2 regions of the Microbispora sp. NBRC 16548 genome follow, and region 1 is predicted to be linked to the other one. Evidence: predicted binding sites of a transcription regulator. Region 1 holds the regulator's gene; the other holds the start of a gene.
What was found. The regulator LexA, encoded in region 1, represses DNA repair genes until DNA is damaged. The targets are predictions, from matches to a motif close to TCGAACANNTGTTCGA.
Positions count from the first base shown of each region.

Region 2: QSK36_RS43635 (DUF5131 family protein) is a predicted target of LexA. The motif match lies at 2,206-2,221, and genes of this name have one in related genera.

Region 1 is NZ_BSSF01000001.1:114,667-121,818, reverse strand. It holds gene QSK36_RS00570 (vitamin B12-dependent ribonucleotide reductase) at 1-137, opposite strand, end outside; gene nrdR (transcriptional regulator NrdR) at 257-721, opposite strand; gene lexA (transcriptional repressor LexA) at 1,154-1,870, shown strand; gene QSK36_RS00555 (cellulase family glycosylhydrolase) at 1,964-3,646, opposite strand; gene QSK36_RS00550 (S41 family peptidase) at 3,862-7,011, opposite strand; gene leuS (leucine--tRNA ligase) at 7,093-7,152, opposite strand, start outside.
Region 2 is NZ_BSSF01000019.1:129,939-137,090, forward strand. It holds gene QSK36_RS37555 (ATP-binding protein) at 1-50, shown strand, start outside; gene QSK36_RS37560 (hypothetical protein) at 140-322, shown strand; gene QSK36_RS37565 (sigma factor-like helix-turn-helix DNA-binding protein) at 469-1,311, shown strand; gene QSK36_RS37570 (NUDIX hydrolase) at 1,311-2,129, shown strand; gene QSK36_RS43635 (DUF5131 family protein) at 2,291-3,055, shown strand; gene QSK36_RS37575 (three-Cys-motif partner protein TcmP) at 3,066-4,169, opposite strand; gene QSK36_RS37580 (plasmid replication, integration and excision activator) at 4,530-4,940, shown strand; gene QSK36_RS37585 (hypothetical protein) at 4,937-5,509, shown strand; gene QSK36_RS37590 (FtsK/SpoIIIE domain-containing protein) at 5,598-7,025, shown strand; gene QSK36_RS37595 (hypothetical protein) at 7,022-7,152, shown strand, end outside.

The sequences.
Region 1 (7,152 bases):
CGCCGCTCCCAGCGGACCTCGTCGTACGGGTGGACACCGGGGGTGGTGAAGATGCGCTTCATCTTCAGGCCCTTGCGCGGGCGCTTGCCCGGCCGGCCCCCCGCACCCGACACGGTGCCGCTCACGGTCTCCGTCATGACTTCCCCCTCCCAGGGCCCGATGGAGCCCCTTCTCCGACCACGCTCGTTATAACCACATCGTCGCGCCGCGCCGTCGCGCGCCGCCGCCCGCCTCGTCCCGGTCCCCCGGAAGGCGCCTACTCCTCGCCCACCGTGCTGTGGGCCGCGCGGAGCCGCTCGATCTCCGCCTCGAAGTCCGCCAGCGTCTCGAAGCTGCGGTAGACCGACGCGAAGCGCAGGTAGGCCACCTCGTCGAGGTCGCGGAGCGGGCCCAGGATGGCCAGGCCCACCTCGTGCGAGGCGATCTCGGCCGCGCCGGTGCCCCGGATGCTCTCCTCGACGCGCTGCCCGAGCTGGGCGAGGGAGTCCTCGCCGACCGGGCGTCCCTGGCAGGCCCGCCGCACGCCGGCGATGACCTTCTCCCGGGAGAACGGCTCGGTGACCCCGCTGCGCTTGCTCACCATCAGCAGTACGGTCTCCTGCGTGGTGAACCTGCGCCCGCACTCGGGGCAGGTGCGCCGGCGGCGGATCGCCGCCCCGTCCTCGGCCGCACGGCTGTCCACGACCCGGGTGTCCGGGTGGCGACAGAACGGACAGTGCACTTCATCGCCTCCCAGAACGCACATCCCGGAACACAAGGTGTGGTGAACTTACACCGATGTGACTACTAGATGTTGTGGTCCAACCGTAGGAGCGCCCGACCTTGAACGCAAGTCGAACCGGCCCCGAGTGAGGAAGTGCCTGCTCGGCGCGCGTGTCGCGCCTCCAGTCACGGCCGCATCGACAGCCCCGCCCGTCGCGGAATAGGCCCTTTACGCGCCTTTCCCTGCTGATTTCCGTACGGCTTCTGACCTGGGCGTACTACAGCCAGAGAAGATCGGGTAAATCGAACACGGGATCGATCGAACTCCCGTACGATGAGACGGACGGCGAGATCGGCGATTTCGCTGGATATCGAACAATTGTTTGACGGTGATCTTGAATCGCGGTACGGTCGCTCTGTGCGACATGAGGAACACGGATTGAGAGGTGGCATCGTGAGTGACCGAAGTGAGCAAGCGGATGGCGTCAGCGACCTCGCGGTTCGCAGGCGCGACTCGCTTGGCCTCACCCCCAGGCAGCGGAAGATCCTCGAGGTGATCCGCGACTCGGTCCAGCAGCGCGGCTATCCGCCCTCCATGCGGGAGATCGGGGAAGCGGTCCAGCTGACCAGCACCTCCAGCGTGTCGCACCAGCTCACGGCGCTCCAGCGTAAGGGCTACCTCCGGCGTGATCCGCATCGGCCCCGGGCCCTGGAGGTCCGGCTGCCGGGCGAGCCGGTGCTGTGGGTGGACCCGGACGCCACCTCCGAGGAGGAGGCCGGATTCAACCGGCCCACCGCAGCCTACGTGCCGCTGGTCGGCCGCATCGCGGCCGGTGGTCCCATCCTCGCCGAGCAGAGCATCGAGGACGTGTTCGCGCTGCCCAAGCAGCTCGTGGGCGAGGGCACGCTGTTCCTGCTCCAGGTCTCCGGCGACTCGATGATCGAGGCCGCCATCGCCGACGGCGACTGGGTCGTGGTGCGGCAGCAGCCGGTCGCCGACAACGGCGACATCGTGGCCGCCATGATCGACGGCGAGGCCACCGTGAAGACGTTCAAGCGCAAGGACGGGCACGTGTGGCTGGTGCCGCACAACCCCAACTACGAGCCGATCCCCGGTGACGAGGCCACCGTGCTCGGCAAGGTCACGGCCGTCCTGCGCAAGCTGTAGCAGCAGCGGCTCGCCGGTTCCGGACGCCGCACAGGGACAAGCCCGGCGCTCACGAGAGCGCCGGGCTTGTGCTGTGCCGTGTTCGGTCCGCCGTCAGGAGGCGGTGCAGCTCACCGGCGAAGGAACGCCGTTGGTGCCCGACCAGCTGCCGTTGAAGCCGAAGGTGGTCGAGGCCCCGGCACCCAGCGCGCCGTTGTAGGACAGGTTCGTCACCGTGACGTTCGACCCGCTCGCGCTGAGCGTGCCGTTCCAGAGCTGGCTGATGCTCTGGCCGTTCGGGAAGGCCCACTTCACGGTCCAGGCCGAGATGGCCGAGGAACCCGCCTTGACCGTGACCTCACCCTGGAAGCCGCCGGAGTACTGGTTGACGACCTTGTACGTGGCCGTGCAGGTCTTCCCGCCCGGCGACGAGGGAGACGCGGACGGAGACACCGACGGGGACGCCGACGGCGAGGCCGACGGAGAAGCCGACGGAGAAGCCGACGGAGAGGCCGACGGAGAGGCCGACGGCGACACGCTCGGCGAGGCCGAGGGCGACACCGGCGGCGTCGGGTTGCCGCCACCGGTCGGCGGGATCAGGTAGGGCGAGATGATGCTCTGCTTGGCCTGGTCGACCGTCGCCCAGTCGTCCTTCAGGATGCCGCCCGTGTCACCCGAGTTGGGGTTCCACGACCAGTAGGTGAACGACATGCCGTTCACCCCGCTGCCCATGTACTTCATGAGCTCCTGGAGCCAGATCTTGTCGATGTTGCTGGCGAGCGTGGTGCCGAACTCGCCCACCATGATCGGCGCGATGTTCTGCTTGTACAGGTAGCCGAAGTACTTGTCCCAGATGGCCGGCATGTTCGCCGGGTACGACGGGTCGTCGAACCACGCCTGGTGGTAGACCGACGTGGCGTACTCGTGGGGCGAGTAGACGAGCCGGTTGGCCACGTTCAGCCGCACCGGGTACTGGCCCGCCTTGGTGAGGTTGCCGCCCCACCAGCCGCAGTCCTCGTCGTTGCTGGTGTCGTTGTCCCAGACGTTGGACAGGCCGCCGCTCGGGCAGCTCACGCCCTCCACGAAGATCAGCCAGTTGGGCTGCACGGACAGGATGGCGTTGCCCGCGCGCTCGGCCGCCAGGCGCCAGTCGCGCGACTCGTCGCCGCAGCCCCAGCAGGAGCCGGTCGCGTTCGGGTTGGTGCCGTCGGCGTGCGGCTCGTTGTGCAGGTCGGCCCCGATGACGGTGGTGTTGCCGGCGTAGTGCTGGGCCAGCGACTTCCAGTCGCTGATCCAGGTGGACTCGGGGACGCCCGAGGTGTACCACAGCGCAGTCTGGCCCGCGCTGGTCGGCCGGTGCCGGTCGAGGATGATCCGCATGCCCTTCTGGCCCGCGTAGTCCACGACCTTGTCGAGGATCTGCAGCGGGGACAGGCCGATCAGGTCGGGGTTGGAGTAGGTGTTGACGCTCGTCGCCTGCGCGCCCGGCTTCAGGGCGTCGTCCGAGAACGGCACCCGGATGGTGTTGTAGCCGAGGCTCGCCATGAGGTCGAGCTGGCTCTTCCACGGGTTGTTCGCCCACAACCCGTGGAAGGTCTTGTTGTCGGTCTCCATGCCGAACCAGTTGATGCCGGTCAGCCGGACCGTGGCGCCGGTGCTGTCGACGATCTTGTTCCCGCTGGTGTGCAGGTAGCCGGTGCCCGTGCCGGCGGCGTTCGCCGGCGACCCGGTGACGACGAGAACGGTCGCCGCCATCGCGGCGGCCGTCGCCAGCCCGCCGAGAATTCGTCTGTACAAGACGTGCCTCCCACGCGGGGCGCACGCCGACGCCGAGCCATACGGTCAGGCGCGCACCCCAGACCACCGCCGGAGCGGTGGTGGTCGCGGCATGCCCTGACCGCACGCCTACATCGATATGACTAGTTTGTGGCTCGGGCGTAATTTTGTCCGGAAGGCCAGCCGATCGTCAACGTCCCGTCACGGCACGATGCCGACGAGCTTCGGCACCGGGATCACCGCAGCGGCGGCAACTCCGGCGGGGTGGCCGGATGCCTCTCCTGCAGCGCCGCCAGGGCCAGCTCCACCGCCCGCGCCAGCTGCGGATCCCGCCCGGCGACCAGGTCCTGCGGCGTCACGACGACCTCGACGTCCGGGTCGACGCCGTGGTTCTCGACGCCCCACCCCTCGCCTTCGAGCCAGAACGAGTACCGCGGCTGCGTGACGACGGTCCCGTCCACGAGCGAGTAGCGCGAGTCGATGCCGATCACGCCACCCCAGGTCCTCGTGCCCACGAGCGGTCCGATGCCGCGGTTCTTGATCCCGGCACTGACGATGTCCCCGTCCGACCCGGCGAACTCGTCGGTGACCGCCACGATCGGCCCGCGGGGGGAGTCCTCCGGGTATCGCGCCGGCTCGTACCCCCGGGCCAGCGACCACCCGGTCACCCGCCGCTGCAGCTTCTCCAGCACCAGCTCGGAGACATGCCCGCCGCCGTTGTCCCGGATGTCCACGATGAGCCCGTCGAAGTCCATCTCGGCACGCAGATCCCGGTGGAACTGCGCCCACCCGCTGGACATCATGTCGGGCACGTGCAGGTAGCCGAGCCGCCCGTCCGACGCCTCCCGCACGAACGCCCGCCGTCCCACCACCCAGTCGTGGTACCGCAGCCGCGTCTCGTCCGCGACGGGCGTGACGACGACCCGGCGGGTCTCGCCGCCGGAACCGGGCTGGACGGTCAGCTCCACAGGCCGCCCCGCCGTACCGGACAGCAGTGCCAGCGGCCCGCGGACCGGATCGACCGGGCGCCCGCTCACGGCGACGATCGCATCGCCCTCCCGGACGGCGACGCCGGGCGCGAGCAGCGGCGAGCGGGCCTCGTGGTCGGAGGACTCCCCGGGCAGGATGCGGCCGATCCGCCACACCCCGTTCCCGTCCCGGGCGAGGTCGGCGCCGAGCAGGCCCTGGCGGCGCCGGGGATCGCGGCCGGCACCGCTCGGCCGCGCGTACGCGTGGGAGGTGGCCAGCTCGCCCTGGACCTCCCAGAGCAGGTCGATCAGCTCGGAGTAGGCGCCGATCCGCTCCACGAGGAGTGCGTAGCGGTCGAGCGTGGCCGGCCAGTCCACGCCGTTCATGTCCGCTCGCCAGAAGTGGTCCCGCATGAGCCGCCCGGCCTCGTTGTAGGCCTGCCGCCACTCGGCGACCGGGTCGACGGTCACGGCCACGCGGTCCAGGTCGATCGTGACGACCTCGTCGTCCTCTCCGGTCGCGCGGGTCTGCAGGCCGTTGCCGCCGCTGGTCACCAGGCGCGTGCCGTCGCCGCTGACCTCGAAGGCCGCGAACTCCCTGCCCAGCTCGCTGACCTTGCGCTTGACCAGGTCATAGCGTTCGAGGACCGGCTCGCCGGGCTCGGTGCCGTCGCCGATCTCACCGGTGAGCGGATGGCGCAGCCACAGCAGGCCGCCCTTGGCGGCACGCAGGTTGGAGTAGGTGCCCGCGGGCACCGGTACGGGCACGATCCGCGCCGCCAGCCCGTCGGCATCCACCTCGGTCGCACGCGGAGGGTCGGGCTTGCCGTCGTCCGTGGCGTCCTCATCGGTGTCGTCCTCCCCGCCGAAGCCGCGGCCCGCCAGTGAGGGATCGAACGGCGAGGGCGTCGTGGCCTTGAGCGGCACCAGGTAGGGCCGGCAACTGGTCGGGAAGGACAGGTCGAAGACGTGACTGTCGTAGACCGGGTTGAACGTGCGGTCCGACAGGAAGGCCAGGTACTTACCGTCCATGGTGAACGACGGGCTGTAGTCGTTGAAGCGCGGCGGGGTGACCTCGATCGCGGTGCTGCCGTCCACGCGGGCCAGCTTGAGGTGGCAGCGCCAGGGCTGATAGGCATGCGCCCACGCGAGCCAGGCCGAGTCCGGCGAGAACGTCAGGTGATGCACGTCGCCGTGGGTGGTGCGGTCCACCTCGCGGATGTTCCCGGAGTCGAGATCGACCACCAGCAACCGCCCGTCGTGGGTGGCGACCGCGGCGTGTTTGCCGTCCGGCGCGGCGGCCAGGTCGAGCACCCGGCCGAGCCGGCCGGCGGCCAGCGTGCTGATCTCACCCCCGGGCGTGCCGATCTCCAGCCCGTCCTCGCCGGAGGCGTCCGACACCCAGACGGCCCGGCCGGCGTCGTCAAGAGGCCGCGGCAGCCGTACCCGGACGCCGGGCTCGCTGCGCAGCGCGCCGGCGGGGCCGTCGCGGTGGGGCAGCCAGTGGGCGGTGCCGCGGATCTCGACCACACTGGCCCGCCCGATGCGGTCCGGCGCGAAGCCGCCGACGTCGTTCGGCGCCGGGTGCTTGGCCCTGGCCGGGCGCGGCCCGCTCAGGGTGACGTCCAGCTTGTACGGCTCGGCGTCCAGGCTCTCCAGCAGCCACAGGTCGCCGCCGAGGCTGTAGACGACGCGGGAGCCGTCCGATGCGGCATGCCGCGCGTAGAAGCCGCGGTGCGTGGTGTGCTGCCGCAGGTCAGAGCCGTCGGGCAGGCAGGAGTAGAGGTTGCCGTCGCCGTCGGTGTCGGCGAGGAAGGCCAGGCGCTCCCCCACCCACATGACCGACCAGTGCTGCGCGGGGTTGTCGGCGAACAGGCGGGTGAACTCGCCGTCGCCCGTGGCGTCCACCCAGATCTTGGCCGCGGTGCCGCCCCGGTAACGCTTCCACTGCGACGGCTCGCGCCACACCGCCGAGACGGTCGCCACCCTGCGGCCGCTGACCGCGGCCTCGCCGACCCTGCCGTACGGCAGAGCCGTCGCCGGGCCGCCGTCCAGCGGAACCGCGTAGGCCCACTGCAGGGACCGTGAGCCGTGGCCCGCGGCGGTGACGGCCAGCACGTTCCCGTCCTCGGTCCAGCCGCGCACGCCCGTCATGCCGTTGCCCCAGTGCGTGAGCCGCTCGCCCTCGGCGCCGTCCAGATCGGCGGCGAACACCTCGGGATCACCCTCGCGGGTGCTCGTCCACGCGACGCGCGTGCCGTCGGAGGAGAACCGGGGGTGGGAGACCGGCACCCGGTCGGCCGTGAACCGCCACGCCCTGCCGCCGCTCGTGGGCGCCAGCCAGACGTCGTCATCCGCCACGAAGGCGAGGAGGTCACCGTTCAGGTGGGGGAATCTCAGGTACGCACCATTCGCCACACCCGCACCCTATGCCGGGTGGCGGCGGCTCCGCCGTACCGGACAGGTTCGTTCACGGTACGGCGGAGCCGGGGTCACCCGCTACGGGACGATGTTGACGAGCTTCGGCGCCCGCACGATCACCTTGCGCGGCTCGCCGTC
Region 2 (7,152 bases), on a different contig from region 1:
TCAAGGTCGACCCCATCGCAGCCGCCGCACAGGCGACGCCCCGGTCATGAGCTGCATAAGCCCGCACGTCCCCAATCGCCGGCGACCCGGGTGCACGAAGCTGGAATGGTTTAAGCCCTCGGACGGAGCCCGGGTTCGCGTGCTCGCCTGGACCTGCGACTGCCTGGCCATGGTCTATGAGCTGTGCCAGGCGGGCGGACAGGGGTTCATCCGGCGCACGCTCCAGAACGAGGACGCACCTGAGATCCGCGAGACCCATCGCTGGCCCCTCGGCCAGGCGCGCGAGGTCTGGGCGGCCCTGTTGACGGGAATGGCGCGGTGAGCCCGCGCGGTGTCCCCAACCGGCGCTCGGCGATCCGGGCCGTGGATCCAAGGACGGGCAAACCCGCCAAAACCGTACTGTCAAGAGGGATAGACGGTATTTCGTCTAGGGGCCTAGACTCGGGTGCGCACCACCGAGGAGGAACCGTGCCACCGAGCGACCTGGACAAAATCGCCGCGATCGACGATCCCTACCTGCTGCTCCGGGTCGCCACCGAACGACTCAACGCCGCCCAGCAAGAGGTCACCGAACTGGCTCGCCTGCGCCGCCGCGTCATCCAAGAACTCCACGCCCAGGGCATGTCGTATGCGCAGATCGCCGAGAAGGCCGGTCTGTCCCGCGGGCGTATCCACCAGATCCGTCACACCGGCCCCGCCCCCGAGGGTGCGTTCCTCGGCGTCGGGACCGTTACCGTGGTGACTCCGCTGCGGCACGACGCCGCGACCGGCCGCTCCATGGTCGCCCTGGACGACATGCGCACCGGCAAGCGCCTGGAAGACCTCGCCCGGACCTTCGGCCTGAGCGTCGCCACGGACAACGTCACCGTCGACGGGCAGATCGACCTCAACCGGCCCGGCCTGCTCGTCATCTGCGGCCCCCGCATGTCCGATGCCATGCGTGCCGCGTACGACGCCGACCCGGTCATCCACTGGGACCGCGACGACACCGGCTGGAAGCTCCTCGACACGCGCACCGGCCGCGAGTACCGGTCCGGCTCCCAGCTCGACCCTCAGCAGCCGACCGACTCGGCCTTCCTCGGTCGGCTGCCCCGCCCGGACGGGAAGGGCTCGTTCCTGGCCATCGCCGGTATCCACCCCAACGGCTCCCTCGGCGTCATCCACCTACTCGCCAATGAGATCGCCACGTTGTGGGGGCAGGTCGGCGACCACCGCTTCTCCTGCGTGGTCGGCGTCGAATACGACCCGCACACCGGGGAACCAGTGCGAGCGGAACTGGCCAGCCCGCTCTACCGGCACGAGGACACCTGATGCGCGTCGCCTTCGCCAGCGAACCCGCCTACCCCGACCGGCCCAACGAAGACTTCATCGGCGCAACCGCCAACGCCGTCGTCCTCCTCGACGGCGCCAGCATCCCCCCAGGTCTCACCTCGGCCGGCTCGCACAGCGTGCGGTGGTATTCCCATACCCTCGGCTCCACGTTGCTCGCCGAGATGACCCAAAGCGCCGGCCCCCTGCCCGAACTCCTCGCCCAGGGCATCAAGCACGTCACCTCACTGCACGACTTCACCTGCGACCTGACCCACGGCGGCTCCCCCTCCGCCACCGTCATCATGCTCCGCCAGGTCTCCGACCACCTCGACTGGCTCGTCCTCGGCGACTCCACCCTCATCCTCGATACCGGTACGCCCGAGCCGATGGTGATCTGCGACGACCGGCTAGAACAGGTCGCCGCACCCCACCGCACCCGACTCGACAGCCTCCCCGGCGGCACACCCGAACACGCCGAAGCCCGCCGCGAGTACGTCGAAACCCTCGGCCAATACCGCAACCGCGACGACGGCTTCTGGGTCGCCTCCACCGACCCCCTCGCCGCCGACCAAGCCCTCACCGGCACCATCCCCACCGACCAGATCCGCGCCGCAGCCCTACTCACCGACGGCGCAGCAGACGCCGTCAACCGCTACCACCTCACCAGTTGGCGCCAGCTCCTCACCGACCTGGAACAAAACGGGCCGACCGAACTAATCCGCCGAGTGCGCGAGACAGAGCAATCTGATCCGCACGGCAAACGCTGGCCCCGCAGCAAGGCCCACGACGACGCTACGGCAGCCTACGTCTTGGCCTGATCACATCGGGCCTGAGCGTTTCGCTGATCTTGCACCGCCAGTGGCGGTACGGTTACCACAACTTACCCGCGAAGTATCGAAAATAGGTTCGATCTGAGTTATGATCGCCGACAAGGGTCGATTGATGTGATCCAGGACTCGAAGAGGTAGAGGGGCAAGCGATGGGTGACCGTAGCCATATCGAGTGGACCGAAGCTACGTGGAACCCCTCTACAGGTTGTGACCGTTTCTCTCGGGGCTGTGATAACTGCTACGCTCTCGCACTCGCGAAGCGATTGAAGGCTATGGGACAGCCCAGATATCAGCGCGATGGAGATCCCCGGACGTCAGGGCCAGGCTTCGGCGTAACGCTCCATGAAGATTTATTAGACCTGCCAAGACGGTGGCGGAAACCTCGCACCGTCTTCGTTAACTCAATGAGCGATTTATTTCACGCTCAGGTCCCCTATGACTTCGTACACCGCGTTTTCCGCACTATGGAGGAAACGCCGCAGCACACTTATCAAGTGCTCACTAAGCGTGCACGGCGTCTGCGACGCATGGCTCATCGCCTGCCTTGGCCGGCTAACGTCTGGATGGGAGTCAGCGTCGAAGACACTGACTCTAAGGATCGAATTGACGAACTACGAGAGGTTCCGGCCGCAGTTCGATTCCTCTCATGCGAACCCTTGCTTGGCAACTTAGGCGACTTAAATCTTTCCGGCATATCTTGGGTGATAGTTGGCGGAGAGAGCGGGCCTGGTTTCCGGCCGGTCGACATAGCTTGGGTTAGGGACGTGCGCGACCAGTGTATCAGCGCCGGAGTCCCATTCTTTTTCAAGCAATGGGGTGGCAGGACCCCCAAGGCACAGGGGCGACTGCTAGACGGACGCACCTGGGATGAAATGCCTGCCATTGCGGGATCACCGGTATTAGTAGGCGTTTGAACTATCGCCTTCACCCTGCAGTGAATGTGATCATCGTACCCGTTGGAAACCCGTGTTTGCCGGGTCGCTGCACTTTTATCATCCCTGCTTTCTCCAGAGGTGCCAGCACAGGCCTTCGAAGGTGGGTTTTCTTGTATGGGGTTCGAATGGTAGTGAAGTTCTCCAGTTCCTGAATTGGAACCGTCTTACCCGAGAACTGTTCCAGTAGCGCCTGCTGTAGTGGGGCAACGTCGAGCCTGTCCTCTATGAAGAGGATATCTTGCCCAACTAGCCGATCCGAAAACCTATAATCACCTCCCGGATCCAACTTCCACATCGCCTCTTTCATCAACTCCAGGCCCTTGATGTCTCGGGTGCCATAGAAGAGATAGTATCCGATATGGCCCGACTTATTTATCATGCCGAACGACTGCACATAAGGGAAGCCGCATACAGCCTTAAGTTGATTCTCGTAAAGGTCGTGAAGAAATTGTTGGCGAGGTCGCCCTGCAAGCGTTGCCGCTTCCTTGTATTGGTCGGTTCCGAATAGCTCCGTGAGATGGCGATCCACGTTCCCGGCTCCAGCGAATCGGTTCACCGAATCAACCATGTAGTTGACGAAGAGTTCGCAACGCGGCGAAGCAAGGAGATCGCGCAGTAAATTGAGGGGGAGGCCGGAGAAACCGAAAGGGTCCACGAAAGCAAAGGTAGGGGCTAGCTGCCGTTTCTGTCTTTTCAGATCCTCCACGATGTCCGAGGCGGCTTCCTGGAAAGGCTTATCTAGAAGTATGACCTTCACATGGCGAGGCCAGGGACTGCGAGAATTTTGAAGAGCAGTAACCTCGGACTTCAGGCTCGCAAATCTATTAGGCTCTGGCTCGCAAAATACAAAGAGAAATTCTGCCCTCATGCGAGGGAAGTACGAATGATCCAGCAGGGTGGTTAGCGCAATAATAGGCGAGCCCGGCTCGCCATTCTCGTAGCGTCCGGGGCCGGCAAACCCATCAAGAAATACGACACGCCCGTTATATGCGGAAAGAACTGGAAACCATCCGCCGAGGTAATGGCGCAGGATCTCATGCTTGGCCTTGGTGTGAGGGTCGAGCTTCCAGTGAGTCGTGTTCGGGCCTGCCATAACTCTCCTTAAGGTGCAGGTGCCTCATGTATGAGTGTTGATGGGCATCTGGGTCATGGTAACGGGCACTGCTGTCTGCGACATACAGACTTTGGGCGTATTGCCCGCTTGACACAGGATTGTGAAGTCATACCGTCTCGCGGCAAGAAGGCCCGAGATAAGGAAAGTCCGATTTAAGCCTTTGTTCCGACCCGTAACTCAAATCATGCCTCGCTCTGCCCCGTCGTCTGAATAAACCCGTCGACCCCCCTAGACAGTTCGCCTCACTCCGCGCTACCTGCTGTCGCATAGCCCCCTAGACAGTTCTCGTGACGGATCGGCCGTCGCCGTCTAGGGGGGTGGACAAGGAGGTGGTGAACGATGGCACTGCAAGGACCCATCCCGATCAGCTTCGAGCTGCTGTTCCCGCACGGCTGCTACGTCGTGGGCGAGGTGAGCGCGGCGAAGGACTTCGACGCCAAGCGGGACACCCAGGCCAAGGACAAGGTGACCGGTCTTCCGGTGTGGCAGGTTCCGGTGATGGACGCCGATCCCTCGCTCAAGGCCGCGCAGAAGACGGTGACCGTGAAGATCCTGTCGGAGGTGCAGCCGGTCGTCCCGCCGTCGCTGCCGGGCGTGCCACTCGCGCCGGCCGAGTTCGACGGGCTGGAGGTCAAGCCGTACGTGCATCAGGCGACGGGGCGGCTGGCCTACTCGATCTCGGCTCGGGTGATGCGGGCTCCCCGCTCGGCGGCCGGCAAGACCGCCAACGCTGCGAAGGACGCGGCGTGATGGGGCGGCGGACGGTGCGGCCTTCGGCCGTGATCAGCCTCAACACCGGGTGCGGGGCCTCGGCCAAGACCATGCCGTACCCGGCGCGGACGCCGGTGCTGGCGCTGGACTTCGGCTCGACCTCGGTGCTGCTGTCCACTTCGGACAGTGACCAGGTCAGTCCGGCCGATGTGGAGTTCGCCCGGCAGCTCGCCCGTGAGGCGGCCTCGTTCGCCCGGTCGGTCGAGCGGCGGTTTCACGGCCTGGCCAACGGCCGGGGGGGCCTGATGGCACACGGTCCCTACACCCACGTGTCGATGTCGATCGACCCCGGCCAGCGGCCTCGCATCGGCATCTCGTTCTACGCCTCGATCACTCGGGCGCGTGCTCGGGTGCTGGAGTCCGGGCGGCCGTACCTGGTCCTGGAGTCCGACGAGGCGGACGTGACGGTCTCGACCATCGGGGCCGGACCGGTCACCGCGCAAGACCTCGACATCGCGCGGCAGATCTTCAACGCCGCCGCCCGGTACCTGGCCGACTGCGAACGCCTGCACGCCGAACACGCCCAGGCCTGCGACTCGGCGGCCTGACACGCAAGCGGGGCCGCTGGAAGCGGCAACTTCCGGCGGCCCCTCAGTTCTCTCCCTGACTGCGCATCACAAGAGAGGAGTTCAGCTTATGCTCAAGCGCCTTCCCGGTGGCGAGGTCCGCAACCTCGTGTCCACCACTCCAGACACGGCGGTCGTGTTCAAACCGGCCGTCGTCCAGACCCCGGCGATCCTGACCATTCTGGTCTTCCTCGGCCGCCTGGTCGCCGGGCTCGTCCGGGCCCTCCTCGTCCACCCCATCGCGGTCGCGCTGTTCGCCGTGCCCGGTGTGATCTGGGTCCGGTACGGCTGGCCCACGGCGGTCGCCGCCGTCACTATCCCCGTCTCGCTGTTGCTCGGCTGGGTGCTGGCCGACAGGGCATCGTTCGTGCGATTCATAGGCTGGCGGCTGCTGGCCTTCTGGCGCCGGTTCTGGATCTACCGGCGACACTGGCAACCGGTGATGATCGTGTCCGGGCTCGGCCGTCACCTCCAGGGCCGCGACTACCTGCCCCGCCTGCTTCGGGTCGAGTGCGACGGCTGGGCCGACCGCGTCACCGTGCGCATGCTGTCCGGGCAGGCCGTCAAGGACTGGGCCGACCGCACCGACCACCTCGCCCACGGCTTCGGCTCCCCCTCCTGCCGCATCGCCGTCGCCAAGGCCGGACGGCTCCTACTGACCTTCCCCCGGCGCGACCCGCTCACCGAACCCCTGCCCGCCGTCCCAGTTCCCGAGTCAGCGGAGGTTGGGCCGGTGGAGATCGGCCGGTGTGAAGACGGAACGCCGTACCGGCTCAAGGTCCACGGCACGCACGTCCTGATCGCCGGTGCGACCGGAGCCGGTAAGGGCTCGTGGCTGTGGTCGACCATCCGCGGCCTGCTCCCCGCCATGCGGGCCGGACTGGTACAGGTCTGGGCACTCGATCCCAAGCGGATGGAGCTGTCCTTCGGCCGTCCCCTCTTCGGGTCCCGGTACGCGGCCGACCCGAAAGAGTGCGCCGACCTGCTCGATGAGGCCGTGTGCGTGATGCAGGAGCGGGCCGACCGGTTCGCCGGCCTCCAGCGCTCGCACAGGCCGACCATCGATGACCCGTTCGTCCTGGTCCTCGTCGATGAGGTCGCCTTCCTGACCGCTTACCAGTCCGACAAGCAACTCCGTCAGCGGATCACTTCGGCCCTGGCCACGCTCACCACGCAGGGCCGGGCGGTCGGCGTCGGCGTCATGGCCGCACTCCAGGACCCACGCAAGGAGGTCATGAGCATCCGCAACCTGTTCCCCGACAAGATCGCACTTCGGCTCGACGAGTCGGAACAGGTGGACATGGTCCTCGGCGACGGCGCACGCGACCGGGGCGCACTGGCCGATCACATCTCACCTATTCCAGAGCTGGGCGCGGGCGTCGGATACGTCCGGCTGGAGACCTCCCCCGATCCGATCCGGGTCCGGGCCGCGTACGTCTCCGACGCCGACATACGCGCGATGGTCGCCGAGTACGGCGGTCGAAGCGAGGCCGCATGAACGGCCTGGCGCACTTCCTCGACGGGCTGCGCTGCTCCATCTGCGGAGCGCTCAACGTCCTGTGGCTCGACCCCATCCGCGGCCTGGTCGAGTGCCACGAATGCGGCCAGACCGCCCTCACCATCCC